2 regions of the Sporosarcina sp. resist genome follow, and region 2 is predicted to be linked to the other one. Evidence: riboswitches for the same ligand, from Rfam matches in the RefSeq annotation. Region 2 holds a riboswitch; the other holds the start of a gene.
The links. A riboswitch is a leader RNA that binds a small molecule or an ion and turns the genes downstream of it on or off. The one in region 2 is predicted to bind S-adenosylmethionine.
Positions count from the first base shown of each region.

Region 1: it holds a riboswitch for S-adenosylmethionine, as region 2 does, so the genes downstream of both, cysC (adenylyl-sulfate kinase) here and H7992_RS04805 (methionine ABC transporter ATP-binding protein) in region 2, are expected to answer to the same signal.

Region 1 covers NZ_CP060287.1:2,473,483-2,478,972, forward strand. Annotated here, with positions in the region: gene H7992_RS11985 (TraB/GumN family protein) at 1-403, shown strand, start outside; gene H7992_RS11990 (DMT family transporter) at 463-1,371, shown strand; SAM riboswitch class I at 1,538-1,638, shown strand; gene cysC (adenylyl-sulfate kinase) at 1,862-2,461, shown strand; gene H7992_RS12000 (phosphoadenylyl-sulfate reductase) at 2,720-3,448, shown strand; gene sat (sulfate adenylyltransferase) at 3,449-4,597, shown strand; gene cobA (uroporphyrinogen-III C-methyltransferase) at 4,642-5,424, shown strand.
Region 2 covers NZ_CP060287.1:968,431-973,920, forward strand. Annotated here, with positions in the region: gene H7992_RS04785 (arsenate reductase family protein) at 1-185, shown strand, start outside; gene gcvH (glycine cleavage system protein GcvH) at 261-644, shown strand; gene H7992_RS04795 (toprim domain-containing protein) at 719-1,060, shown strand; gene H7992_RS04800 (thioredoxin family protein) at 1,075-1,374, shown strand; SAM riboswitch class I at 1,429-1,534, shown strand; gene H7992_RS04805 (methionine ABC transporter ATP-binding protein) at 1,759-2,784, shown strand; gene H7992_RS04810 (methionine ABC transporter permease) at 2,777-3,445, shown strand; gene H7992_RS04815 (MetQ/NlpA family ABC transporter substrate-binding protein) at 3,515-4,375, shown strand; gene H7992_RS04820 (MetQ/NlpA family ABC transporter substrate-binding protein) at 4,450-5,286, shown strand; gene H7992_RS04825 (dicarboxylate/amino acid:cation symporter) at 5,436-5,490, shown strand, end outside.

The DNA.
Region 1 (5,490 bases), 1.5 Mb from region 2:
ATTATCAATTATCGCCTACACCTTTATCGCAAATCCATCTGCCGGTTTCGATCAAGCGTTAAGCTGGGTCTTATGGACAGGTAGCCTGTCAGCTATTGGTGCTGCGGTGGCTCTTGGACACCCGCTGGCCATTTTAGCGGCCTTTGTATCAGCCCCTATTACTACCTTGCATCCACTGATAGCGGCCGGTTGGGTTTCAGGAATTGTTCAAGCATTTTTTCGCCGCCCAAGTGTTGGTGACTTTGAAACGCTTTCTGCAGATGTTTTTACGATTAAAGGTTTTTGGGCAAATAAGGTGACACGGGTCTTGCTGGTAATTGTTTTGACTAACTTGGGAGGAACGTTGGGGACCTTCTTAGGCGGAGCCGACGTTATCCGTGTATTCTTTGAAAACTTAAAGTGAAATCAATTGATCAGCATTTTCTTTTAAACGTTTTATAGTAATAATGGGGTGGGGACCGGATGAATCGAATCAGTTTTTGCTTGTTAGTGATTTTGACGACTGGACTAATGGGTTCTTCTTTTACAATAGGGAAGTTAGGGTTAGCCTATTCATCTCCACTCCTATTAGTCGCTCTGCGTTTTACGCTTGCAGGGATTATTATGGCAACTATCGTTAAAATCTTAAACAAGCCACATCCAGTAAAAGCAATCGACTGGGTGTGGCTTGTTCTAATTGGACTTTTCCAAACAGCTTTTGTGATGGGCTGTATATTTATGGCACTGCGTACAATCACTTCTGGAGAGACGTCTATCCTAACGTTTATGAATCCTTTACTCGTTGTCGTTTTTGGGACGCTTTTTTTAAAATCGCGTTACCATATTCAGCAATGGATAGGTGTACTGTTAGGTTTTATCGGGGTTTTTCTCACGTTAGGTTCACATCTTGACTTTAAAGTCGGTACCATATTAGGGCTTTTGTCGGCTGTTTCATGGGCGATTGCTACGCTATTGATAAAAATACATGGTTTCAAATTTGATACGTATGTAATGACAGCCTATCAAATGCTTTTTGGTGGATCAATTCTCTTTCTGGGAAGCTTACTACTGGAAGAGACTTTCTTTAAAATGACTACTCAATCTATCCTGATTTTGTTATGGCTTACCATTGCAGCATCAATTATTCAGTTTTCTATTTGGTTTTATCTTCTCCAAAGAGGTAATCAAGAACGAACTAGTGCATTCCTTTTTTTAGCGCCATTCTTCGGTGTACTCACAGGATGGTTTTTACTCCATGAAAGACTAACCTGGTCTATCCTTTTTGGTGGATTACTAATATTTGCAGGAATCTTTCTTGTTAATTGGAAAAATAATTATGAAAAGGAAATAGAGAAAACCGATGAGAACAACGAAAGGTTAAGTGAGAGTTAACTAACATGTTTCCTAGCGCACTGAAAAGTAGTTTAAAGTGCCTATTATATGTGCAAGAAGATCGCCTTTAATTCCAACTAAACTGATATGATTGAAAATAAATTCTGATAAGTCATTGACTTTGAATTTTCGATAATGTAGTATTGGTCTCAACTTAATAGTTTATATCTTATCTAGAGAGGTTGAGGGACTGGCCCGATGAAACCGCGGCAACAGACTGTTTAGTACTGTGCCAATTCCAGTAAACGAAAGTTTAGCAGATAAGAGGAGTAATATGTGTTCGATTCTATTAACCTCTTCTTGCTCTATTTAGAAGTGGTTTTTTTATTTCTTTACTGTAAAGGTTGTAAGTCATTTATCATTTTAACAATTTCATACATGCTAATTAGACAACTAAAGGCAACTTTCTAATCGATTATTTGAATCGGAAAAAGGTGTCTTTTTTGTATATAAAAATTAAACTGAAACAAATGATTTAGGGGGGCAAACAATGACAGAGTCTACAAATATCGTTTGGCATGAATCAGAGGTAACAAAAGAAAATCGTCAAGAACTAAAGGGCCATAAGAGTGCTATTCTTTGGTTCACTGGGCTATCAGGGTCAGGGAAATCAACAGTTTCAGTAGCGCTAGAAACAGAGTTACACGCGAAAGGCATTCATACTTATCGACTGGATGGAGATAATGTCCGGCACGGTTTAAATAAGAATCTAGGGTTTAGTCCAAATGATCGGACGGAAAATATTCGCAGAATCGGTGAAGTTTCAAAACTAATGGTCGACGCTGGCTTATTCACATTAACAGCATTCATATCGCCTTATCAGGAAGATCGAGATCAGGTGCGAGAAATTGTCAAATCCGATGAGTTTATCGAAATATACGTTAAGGCAAGTTTAGAAACTTGTGAAGAACGGGATCCGAAGGGGCTTTATAAGAAAGCAAGATTGGGTGAAATTAAAGGCTTTACAGGAATTGATGCTCCTTATGAAGAACCTGTTAACCCGGAAATAATCATTGATACCAATCAATTAAATATTGTAGAGTCTGTCAAAGCCATCGTTTCTTATTTAAAAGAAAATAACTATATCTAAAAAATTACAAAATGCGTAACATATTGGGGTTTTAGGAATAGAATGTATTTAAACCTACTTGACACATAGGATTAATAAAGTTAGTATAAACGCTAATCACATGCCGACTGGAAATCCAGAAGCTAATGGACAATCGTGAACATACGAACAATTCGCTGACTAAAAAATTAGAGGCGACTTTAATCAATAGTAGATTAAAGTCGCCTTTTTTAAAAAAGATAATGTAATAGAGTTATTGAGTTTAGAGGGGGGATTAGTATGGCGAAGTTGACGTACAAATCTTGGGCTGAGACTAGTGAAGTTTTTCCAATCGATGACGAGTCAAAAGGTGCGTTAAACGTCTTGCGATGGGCTTACGGAGAATACGACGATGAGCTTGTATATGCGTGTAGTTTTGGGGTTGAAGGTATCGTAATGATAGATTTAATCTCGCAAATAAAACCAACTGCTAAAGTGGTCTTTCTCGAAACCGGGTTTCATTTTCAAGAAACGCATACCTTAATCGATGAAGTAAAGAAACGTTATCCAAAGCTTGTAATTGAAATGAAGACTCCCGGCTTAACGGTTGAGGAACAAGCTGACAAGTATGGCGATCGACTATGGGAAAGACAGCCGGATCGTTGTTGTCATATGAGGAAAGTAATTCCACTCCGTGAAGCAATGAGCGGTACGACCGCTTGGTTATCCGGACTTAGGCGCGAACAATCACCATCAAGAAGTAAGACAAAATTTGTGAACAAAGATGAAACCTTTCAATCGGTTAAAATTTGCCCGCTGATTCATTGGACGTGGAATGATATTTGGGATTATGTAAAAAAACATAATTTGCCTTATAATCCACTCCATGACCAAGGCTATCCCAGTATCGGTTGTTCACACTGCACATTCAAAGGGGATACAACGACGGGGTCGAGGTCAGGGCGCTGGGCAAATCAGGCGAAGACAGAGTGTGGCTTGCATAATGCTAACGAAAATGGGGGAATTTAAATGAGTTTGAGTCAACCGCATGGTGGTACATTAATTAATCGCTGGAATCCTGGTTTTCAATACGAAGGAATAACTGAAACAGTTGAATTAGACGAAATTGCTAGTAGTGACTTGGATTTGATTGGTACGGGTGCTTATAGCCCTTTAAGTGGATTTCTTACAGAAGTAGACTACAATTCTGTTGTTACAACAATGAGATTATCTACTGGAGTACCTTGGACAATTCCGATTACATTGCCAACGACAGAGGTGAACGCACAAGGTATCGCTGTTGGAAACTTTGTGAAATTGGTGAGAGATGGAGTTGTCTATGGTGTTCTCGAAGTATCGGATATTTTCACACCAGATAAGGAAAAAGAAGCTAAACTAGTCTATCAAACGACAGACCGTGAGCACCCAGGCGTCAAGAAGTTGTTTGAGCGCCCTAATGTCTACCTGGGTGGAACCATCACACTGATTCAGCGAAGGCCGCTGAATGAGTTTTCGGAGTACCTATATGACCCGATTGAAACAAGAGGGAAATTCCAAGAGCTAGGCTGGGAAACAGTCGTCGGTTTCCAAACGAGAAACCCAGTTCATAGGGCACATGAATATATTCAAAAGACTGCATTGGAAATTGTAGATGGATTATTTTTGAATCCCCTTGTAGGTGAAACGAAATCAGATGATATTCCAGCAGATGTGCGCCTGGAAAGCTATGAAGTCTTACTAGAAAAATATTATGCGAAAGAGCATGTGTTTTTAGGTGTGTTTACAGCGGCAATGCGCTATGCCGGACCAAGAGAAGCCGTTTTTCATGCGATGGTTCGAAAGAATTTTGGTTGTACACACTTTATCGTCGGTCGTGATCATGCGGGTGTTGGTAATTATTACGGTACGTATGATGCTCAGAAAATCTTTAGCAACTTTACGCTTGGAGAACTTGGGATTACGTTATTATTTTTCGAACATAGCTTTTACTGCAATAAGTGCGGTAATATGGCAACACCAAAAACATGTCCGCATGATGCCAGTCACCATGTGATCTTGTCGGGAACAAAAGTGAGAGAAATGCTTCGTAAGGGAGAACAACTGCCATCGACATTTAGCCGACCGGAAGTGATCGAAGTATTAATTGCAGGAATGCAAAAAGAAGAGATTCATTCATAACGATGATTTTATTGTAGAACTGAGCGGTGAGAGGAGAGATGAGAATGGGAAAAGTATTTATAGTTGGAGCTGGACCTGGAGATGTTGATTTAATCACCGTTAAAGGGATGAAATGTATTCAACAAGCGGATGTCATCTTGTATGATCGTTTAATTAATAAAGAGTTGCTCTCCTATGCAAAACCGGGAGCAGACTTAATTTATTGCGGAAAACTCCCAAATTACCATGCAATGATTCAGGAGACGATTAACCACTTTTTAGTGAAATATGCGAAGCAGGGAAAAATCGTCACACGCTTAAAAGGTGGAGATCCATTCGTTTTTGGCAGAGGTGCTGAAGAGGCAGAAGTTCTTGCAGACAACGGAATCCCTTTTGAGGTGGTTCCAGGAATTACTGCTGGAATTGCGGCTCCTGCTTATGCGGGAATCCCAGTCACGCATCGTGATTTAAGTTCTAGTTTTGCGATTGTAACTGGCCATATGCGTGCTGGAAAAAGCGATTCCATTCATTGGGAAAGTCTTGCAGTTGGTATTGATACATTAGCGATTTATATGGGTGTCGGAAACTTACCTTATATTTGTGAGCAACTGACTAAGCATGGCCGACCTGAAAACACGCCAGTTGCACTTGTTCATTGGGGGACGACAGAAGCGCAGTATACGATTACAGGTACACTGTCGACCATTGTAGAGATTGCGAGAGATTCTGAAATTAAAAACCCAAGTATGATCATTGTCGGCGAAGTTGTGAAATTGCGAGAGAAGATTCAATGGTTTGAACAAACAGAGTTGAACCAAAATAGTATTAAAGAAGTATCTGCATACTAGCAGTTTAACTTCTTTCAGCAGGGGTGAGAATCCCCGCTTAATAATAAAGAAAGGTTACCTTAGTAC
Region 2 (5,490 bases):
ACGTTAGTGGGACGAAATATAGAGAGCTAAACTTGAAAGACAAATTGCTCACAATGACAGATGAAGAGAAAATTAGCTTGCTGTCATCTGACGGTATGTTGATTAAGAGACCAATTGTCTTCGGTGATGGTAAGGTGACTGTCGGATTCAAGGAAGAAGAGTTCGACAAAGTATGGACTAACTGATTTCCTATCTTGTCTTTATTCGAGAAATATGACAGAATTGAAGAGAATGAAACTATTTATTTGGAGGGATACGGAATGAGCACACCAAAAGATCTGCGTTATTCTGAAGAGCATGAATGGGTAAAAGACGAAGGTGGTAACTACCGCATCGGTATTACTCACTTTGCACAATCTGAACTAGGCGATATCGTATTCGTTGAACTTCCATCTGTCGGAGATGACATCAAAGCGGACGAGCCTTTCGGAAGCGTTGAATCTGTTAAGACAGTATCAGAACTTTATGCACCAATCAGCGGAAAAGTAATTGAAGTGAATGAAGGACTTGAAGACAGCCCTGAATTTGTCAATGAATCACCGTATGAAAATGCATGGATGATCGTTGTTGAACCTTCAAATGTTTCTGAACTGGATGAACTTATGTCAGCTGAAGCGTATGAAAAAATGACTGTCGGAGAATAACTAAGACAAGGCGCCGGTACTTTTTCGGCGTTTTTTGCATCTTTATATAAAAAAGAGCGAAGGAGGGGCCTCTTGTGTCGGATGAAAGAGTAATTATCGTCGAGGGCGGTTCGGATAAGAAACGTTTGGCACGAATACTTGTTGAGCCTGTCGAAATTATTTGTACGAACGGCACAGTAAGTCCTTATCGGCTTGAAGAATTGCTTGCACCTTACGAAGAACATGAACTATTTGTCTTCGTTGATGCGGATGAAGATGGAGAAAAGACCCGTGTTTTATTCAAAAGAGAGTTCCCGGCAGCAATCCATTTGTACACAGAAAAGGTTTATCGGGAAGTGGAGACGACCCCATACAAAGTGTTGGCTACAATACTACAAGGTGCGGATTTTAAAATCAGACCGGAATTTCTAATTTAAAGGATGTAGAATTAATGGAAACTTGGACACGCGAACAATGGGAGATGGCTTTGAAAGAGTCTTCAGTGGCAGCGTTTTATTTATATACACCAATGTGTGGAACTTGTGCAGTCGCATCTAAAATGATGGAAGTTATTACCGTCATGAGACCGGGAATACCAATCGGGAAAGCAGATTTGAATTACGTACAAAATATTGCAATTGACTATGAAATCGAAAGCGTTCCTTGCCTTCTTATACAAAAGGATGGCGTTTTAACCCATAAAATTTATGCATTTCAATCAGTACCGTATCTACTTGAAGAAATAGATTGACAATAGATATGGAACTTTGATATACTTCGTCTTAACATTCAATTGAATAGGTCACTCTTATTAAGAGAGGTGGAGGGATAGTGCCCTGCGAAGCCCGGCAACCGTCACGTAAGTGAAATGGTGCCAAGTCACACAAAGCATACGCTTTGAAAGATGAGAGATTGGACAACGTTTATTTTCGATAACGTCAAGCCTTTCTGCCCGTCTGCAGGAAGGCTTTTTTGTATTGAAAAGCGGAAGGCGCCGCTCAGCCCCGACAGGCACAAGTCAGATTGCGAAGGGGGCGTACCTAAGCCACCACAGCGAACTGCCTTGTGACCCGAGGGGGTGGCGCCTGAAGCTAGACAAAATTAGTAACAAAACAATTTTTCTGAGGTGAAAAAAATGATTTATTTAACGGATATAAATAAACGATACGGTGAAGGGCCAGGCAGTATTTCAGCAGTCGAAAATGTATCGCTTGAAATTACTGACGGTGAGATTTTTGGAGTCATCGGCTATAGTGGGGCAGGAAAAAGTACGTTGATTCGACTACTGAACGGTCTTGAAATGCCAACGTCAGGTAGCGTTAAAATAGGAAGTCTAGAAATATCAGCAATTAAAGGGAAAGAGCTAAGGGAAGCACGACAAAAAGTGAGTATGATTTTCCAACACTTTAACTTACTGTGGTCTAGAACAGTGAAGGAGAATATCGCTTTCCCTCTTGAAATCGCGGGTGTACGAAAAGCCGAGCGTGATAAGAAAGTGGCGGAACTGATTGAATTAGTTGGTTTGGCTGGTCGCGAAAATGCATATCCATCCGAATTGTCTGGAGGTCAGAAACAGCGCGTAGGGATTGCTCGTGCGCTTGCAAACGACCCTGAAGTCCTTCTTTGTGACGAAGCGACTTCAGCCCTTGATCCAGAAACAACGGATTCAATACTAGACCTTCTAACAGGAATTAATGAACGACTTGGACTGACAATTGTGCTTATCACACATGAAATGCACGTTATCCGGAAAATTTGCCACAGAGTTGCAGTTATGGAGGCAGGGAAAGTTGTTGAGTTGGGAGATGTCCTGGATGTGTTCCAATCACCGAAGGAACCGATCACAAAGCGGTTTGTCTCTCAAGTGACGGAACCCGTGGAGGCGAAGCAGGCAATGGCGCATATTAAGGAAGAATTTCCTGCCGGCACGCTTATCAAGCTTGTATTTGTAGGGGAGCGGACAGAACAACCTGTCCTCGCAAGTCTTATTCGGAAATTCACTGTCGATGTGAATATCGTGCAGGGAAACATATCCCATACACATGGCGGGGCATACGGCACACTGATACTTCAGTTGCTTGGAGATTCCTCAATCATTGAGGAAGCAATTCAATACCTCAATGAAAATGATGTTCAGACGGAGGTGATCGGTAATGATTGAAAACCTTTTTCCGAATGTCGACTGGACTAAAATGTGGGAAGCAACAGTGGAAACACTCTATATGACTGCGGTTTCTACATTGTTCACTTTAGTTATTGGGTTAGGACTTGGAATTTTACTCTTCCTATCTAGTCCCGGTCAACTTTGGTCGAATAAGTTGGTCAATATTATATCAGGAGCATTCGTCAATATTTTTAGATCCATTCCGTTTATCATATTAATCATTTTACTTATTCCGTTTACGAAATTTCTTCTTGGTACAATCCGCGGACCGGATGCAGCGATGCCGGCACTTATTATTGGAGCGGCTCCGTTTTATGCAAGAATGGTGTTGATTGCATTACAGGAAATTGATAAAGGTGTAATTGAAGCTTCGAAGTCAATGGGAGCGAAAACGAGAACGATTATTTTTAAAGTTCTTATACCGGAATCGATGCCTGCACTTATTTCAGGAATTACTGTAACAGCGATTGCACTCGTCGGGTACACTGCTATGGCTGGGATTATCGGAGCAGGTGGACTTGGGACTCTTGCATACTTAGATGGATTCCAGCGTAGCCGGGAAGACGTTACACTTGCTGCAACAATCCTTATTTTAATTATCGTTTTCATCATTCAATTCATCGGGGATTTTGCGGTGAGGAAATTCGACAAGAGATAATAGTTAGTACAGTAATATCAGGCCTAGCCTGTAAATTATATAAAACATAGAAAAAGGGGAGAAAAAATCATGAAAAAGCTTTTAGGGGGAATAGTATTAGCAGTACTTGTATTGGCATTGGTAGCTTGCGGAGCGAAAAATGACAGCGATGATAAAAGTACAAGTGGGGAAGACAAAGCTGACAAAGAAACTGTTGAAGAAACGGAAATTGTCATTGGTGCATCTAACACACCGCACGCAATCATTTTAGAAAAGGCAGCACCGATATTGAAAGAAAAAGGAATTGAACTTGTCATTGAAACATACCAAGACTATATTTTGCCAAATAAAGATCTAGAATCAGGCGAATTGGATGCGAACTTCTTCCAGCACATTCCTTATTTAGATCAACAAGTAATTGACCACGGTTATAAGTTTGCGAATGCAGGAGCTATCCATATCGAACCGATGGCTGTTTACTCGACGAAATATAAATCAATTGATGAACTTCCAGACGGTGCAGTTATTATTTTTAGTAACTCAGTAGCTGAACATGGCCGTGTCCTATCTTTGTTAGAGTCGGCTGGGTTAATCAAATTGGCTGACGGAGTAGATAAAGTAACAGCTGAAGTGAAAGACATTGTTGACAACCCTAAAAATCTGGAATTTGATGCGAATTACGAACCATCACTTTTACCACAATTGTATAAAAATGATGAAGGCGATGCAGTAGTTATCAACGCAAACTATGCAATCGATGCAGGTTTGAATCCACTTGACGATTCTATCGCGATTGAAGAGACAGAGTCGCCATATGCAAACATCATCACAGTAAGAGAAGGCGATGAAAATACTGAAGCAATTAAGATTTTGGTTGACGTGTTGAAATCGAAAGAAATCCAAGACTTCATTCTCGAAGAGTGGGGCGGCGACGTCATTCCTGTGAAGTGATTTGATGATGAAAGTGGACAACTATCTTTACCCATCACCTAGATTGTCATCTTAGAAAAAAGGGAGATTATGAAATGAAGAAATTTCTAACAGGTGTTTTATTAGCAGTACTGATACTCGCGCTTGCAGCTTGCGGAACAAAAAACACTAGCGGCAGCAATAATGTAGGCGAAAAAGAAACAACTAAGATTGTTGTCGGAGCTTCCAATACACCGCATTCGATCATTCTAGAACAAGCAAAACCATTGTTGAAGGAAAAAGGTTATGACCTTCAAATCGAAACATATCAAGACTATGTGTTGCCGAATAAAGATCTTGAATCCAGCGAACTCGATGCAAACTACTTTCAGCATATTCCTTATCTCGAATTACAAATTGAAGATGCGGGATATGACTTTGTAAATGCAGGCGGCATTCATATTGAGCCAATCGGCGTTTATTCGAAAAAGTATAAATCACTTGATGAACTTCCAGATGGTGCGACGATTTTAATGAGTAGCTCTATTTCTGATCACGGACGAGTGCTTGCGATGCTTGAATCAAAAGGGCTTATCAAACTTGACGAAAGTATAGATAAAACAGCTGCTGAACTGAAAGATATCGTTGAAAACCCTAAAAACATCAAATTTGACGCAAACTATGAGCCGGGATTAATGCCGCAGCTTTACTCAAATGATGAAGGCGATGCATTGCTGATCAACTCGAACTTTGCAATCGATGCGGGTTTAAATCCGATTAAAGATTCTATTGCTATCGAAGACGCGGATTCACCTTATGTAAATATCATCGCTGTAAGAAAAGGTGATGAAGATAAAGATTCGATCAAAGCTTTGATTGAAGTATTGAAGTCAAAAGAAATTCAAGACTTTATTTTAAAAGAATGGGATGGCACAGTCGTTCCGGTAAAATAAGTATGAAGAAAACTCCGCCGAAGATTTTGAACTCGGTGGAGTTTTCTTTTTTCCAATAGATGTTAATCACAAATAGATGTTCCAATAGCAAAAATATTATGGTATTGTTGTCTCTTAAATACATATATTTATCATAGGGGGATATGGTTTTGAAGTTCAAAATTGGTCTAATATGGCGTATCGTTATTGCCATTGGATTAGCAA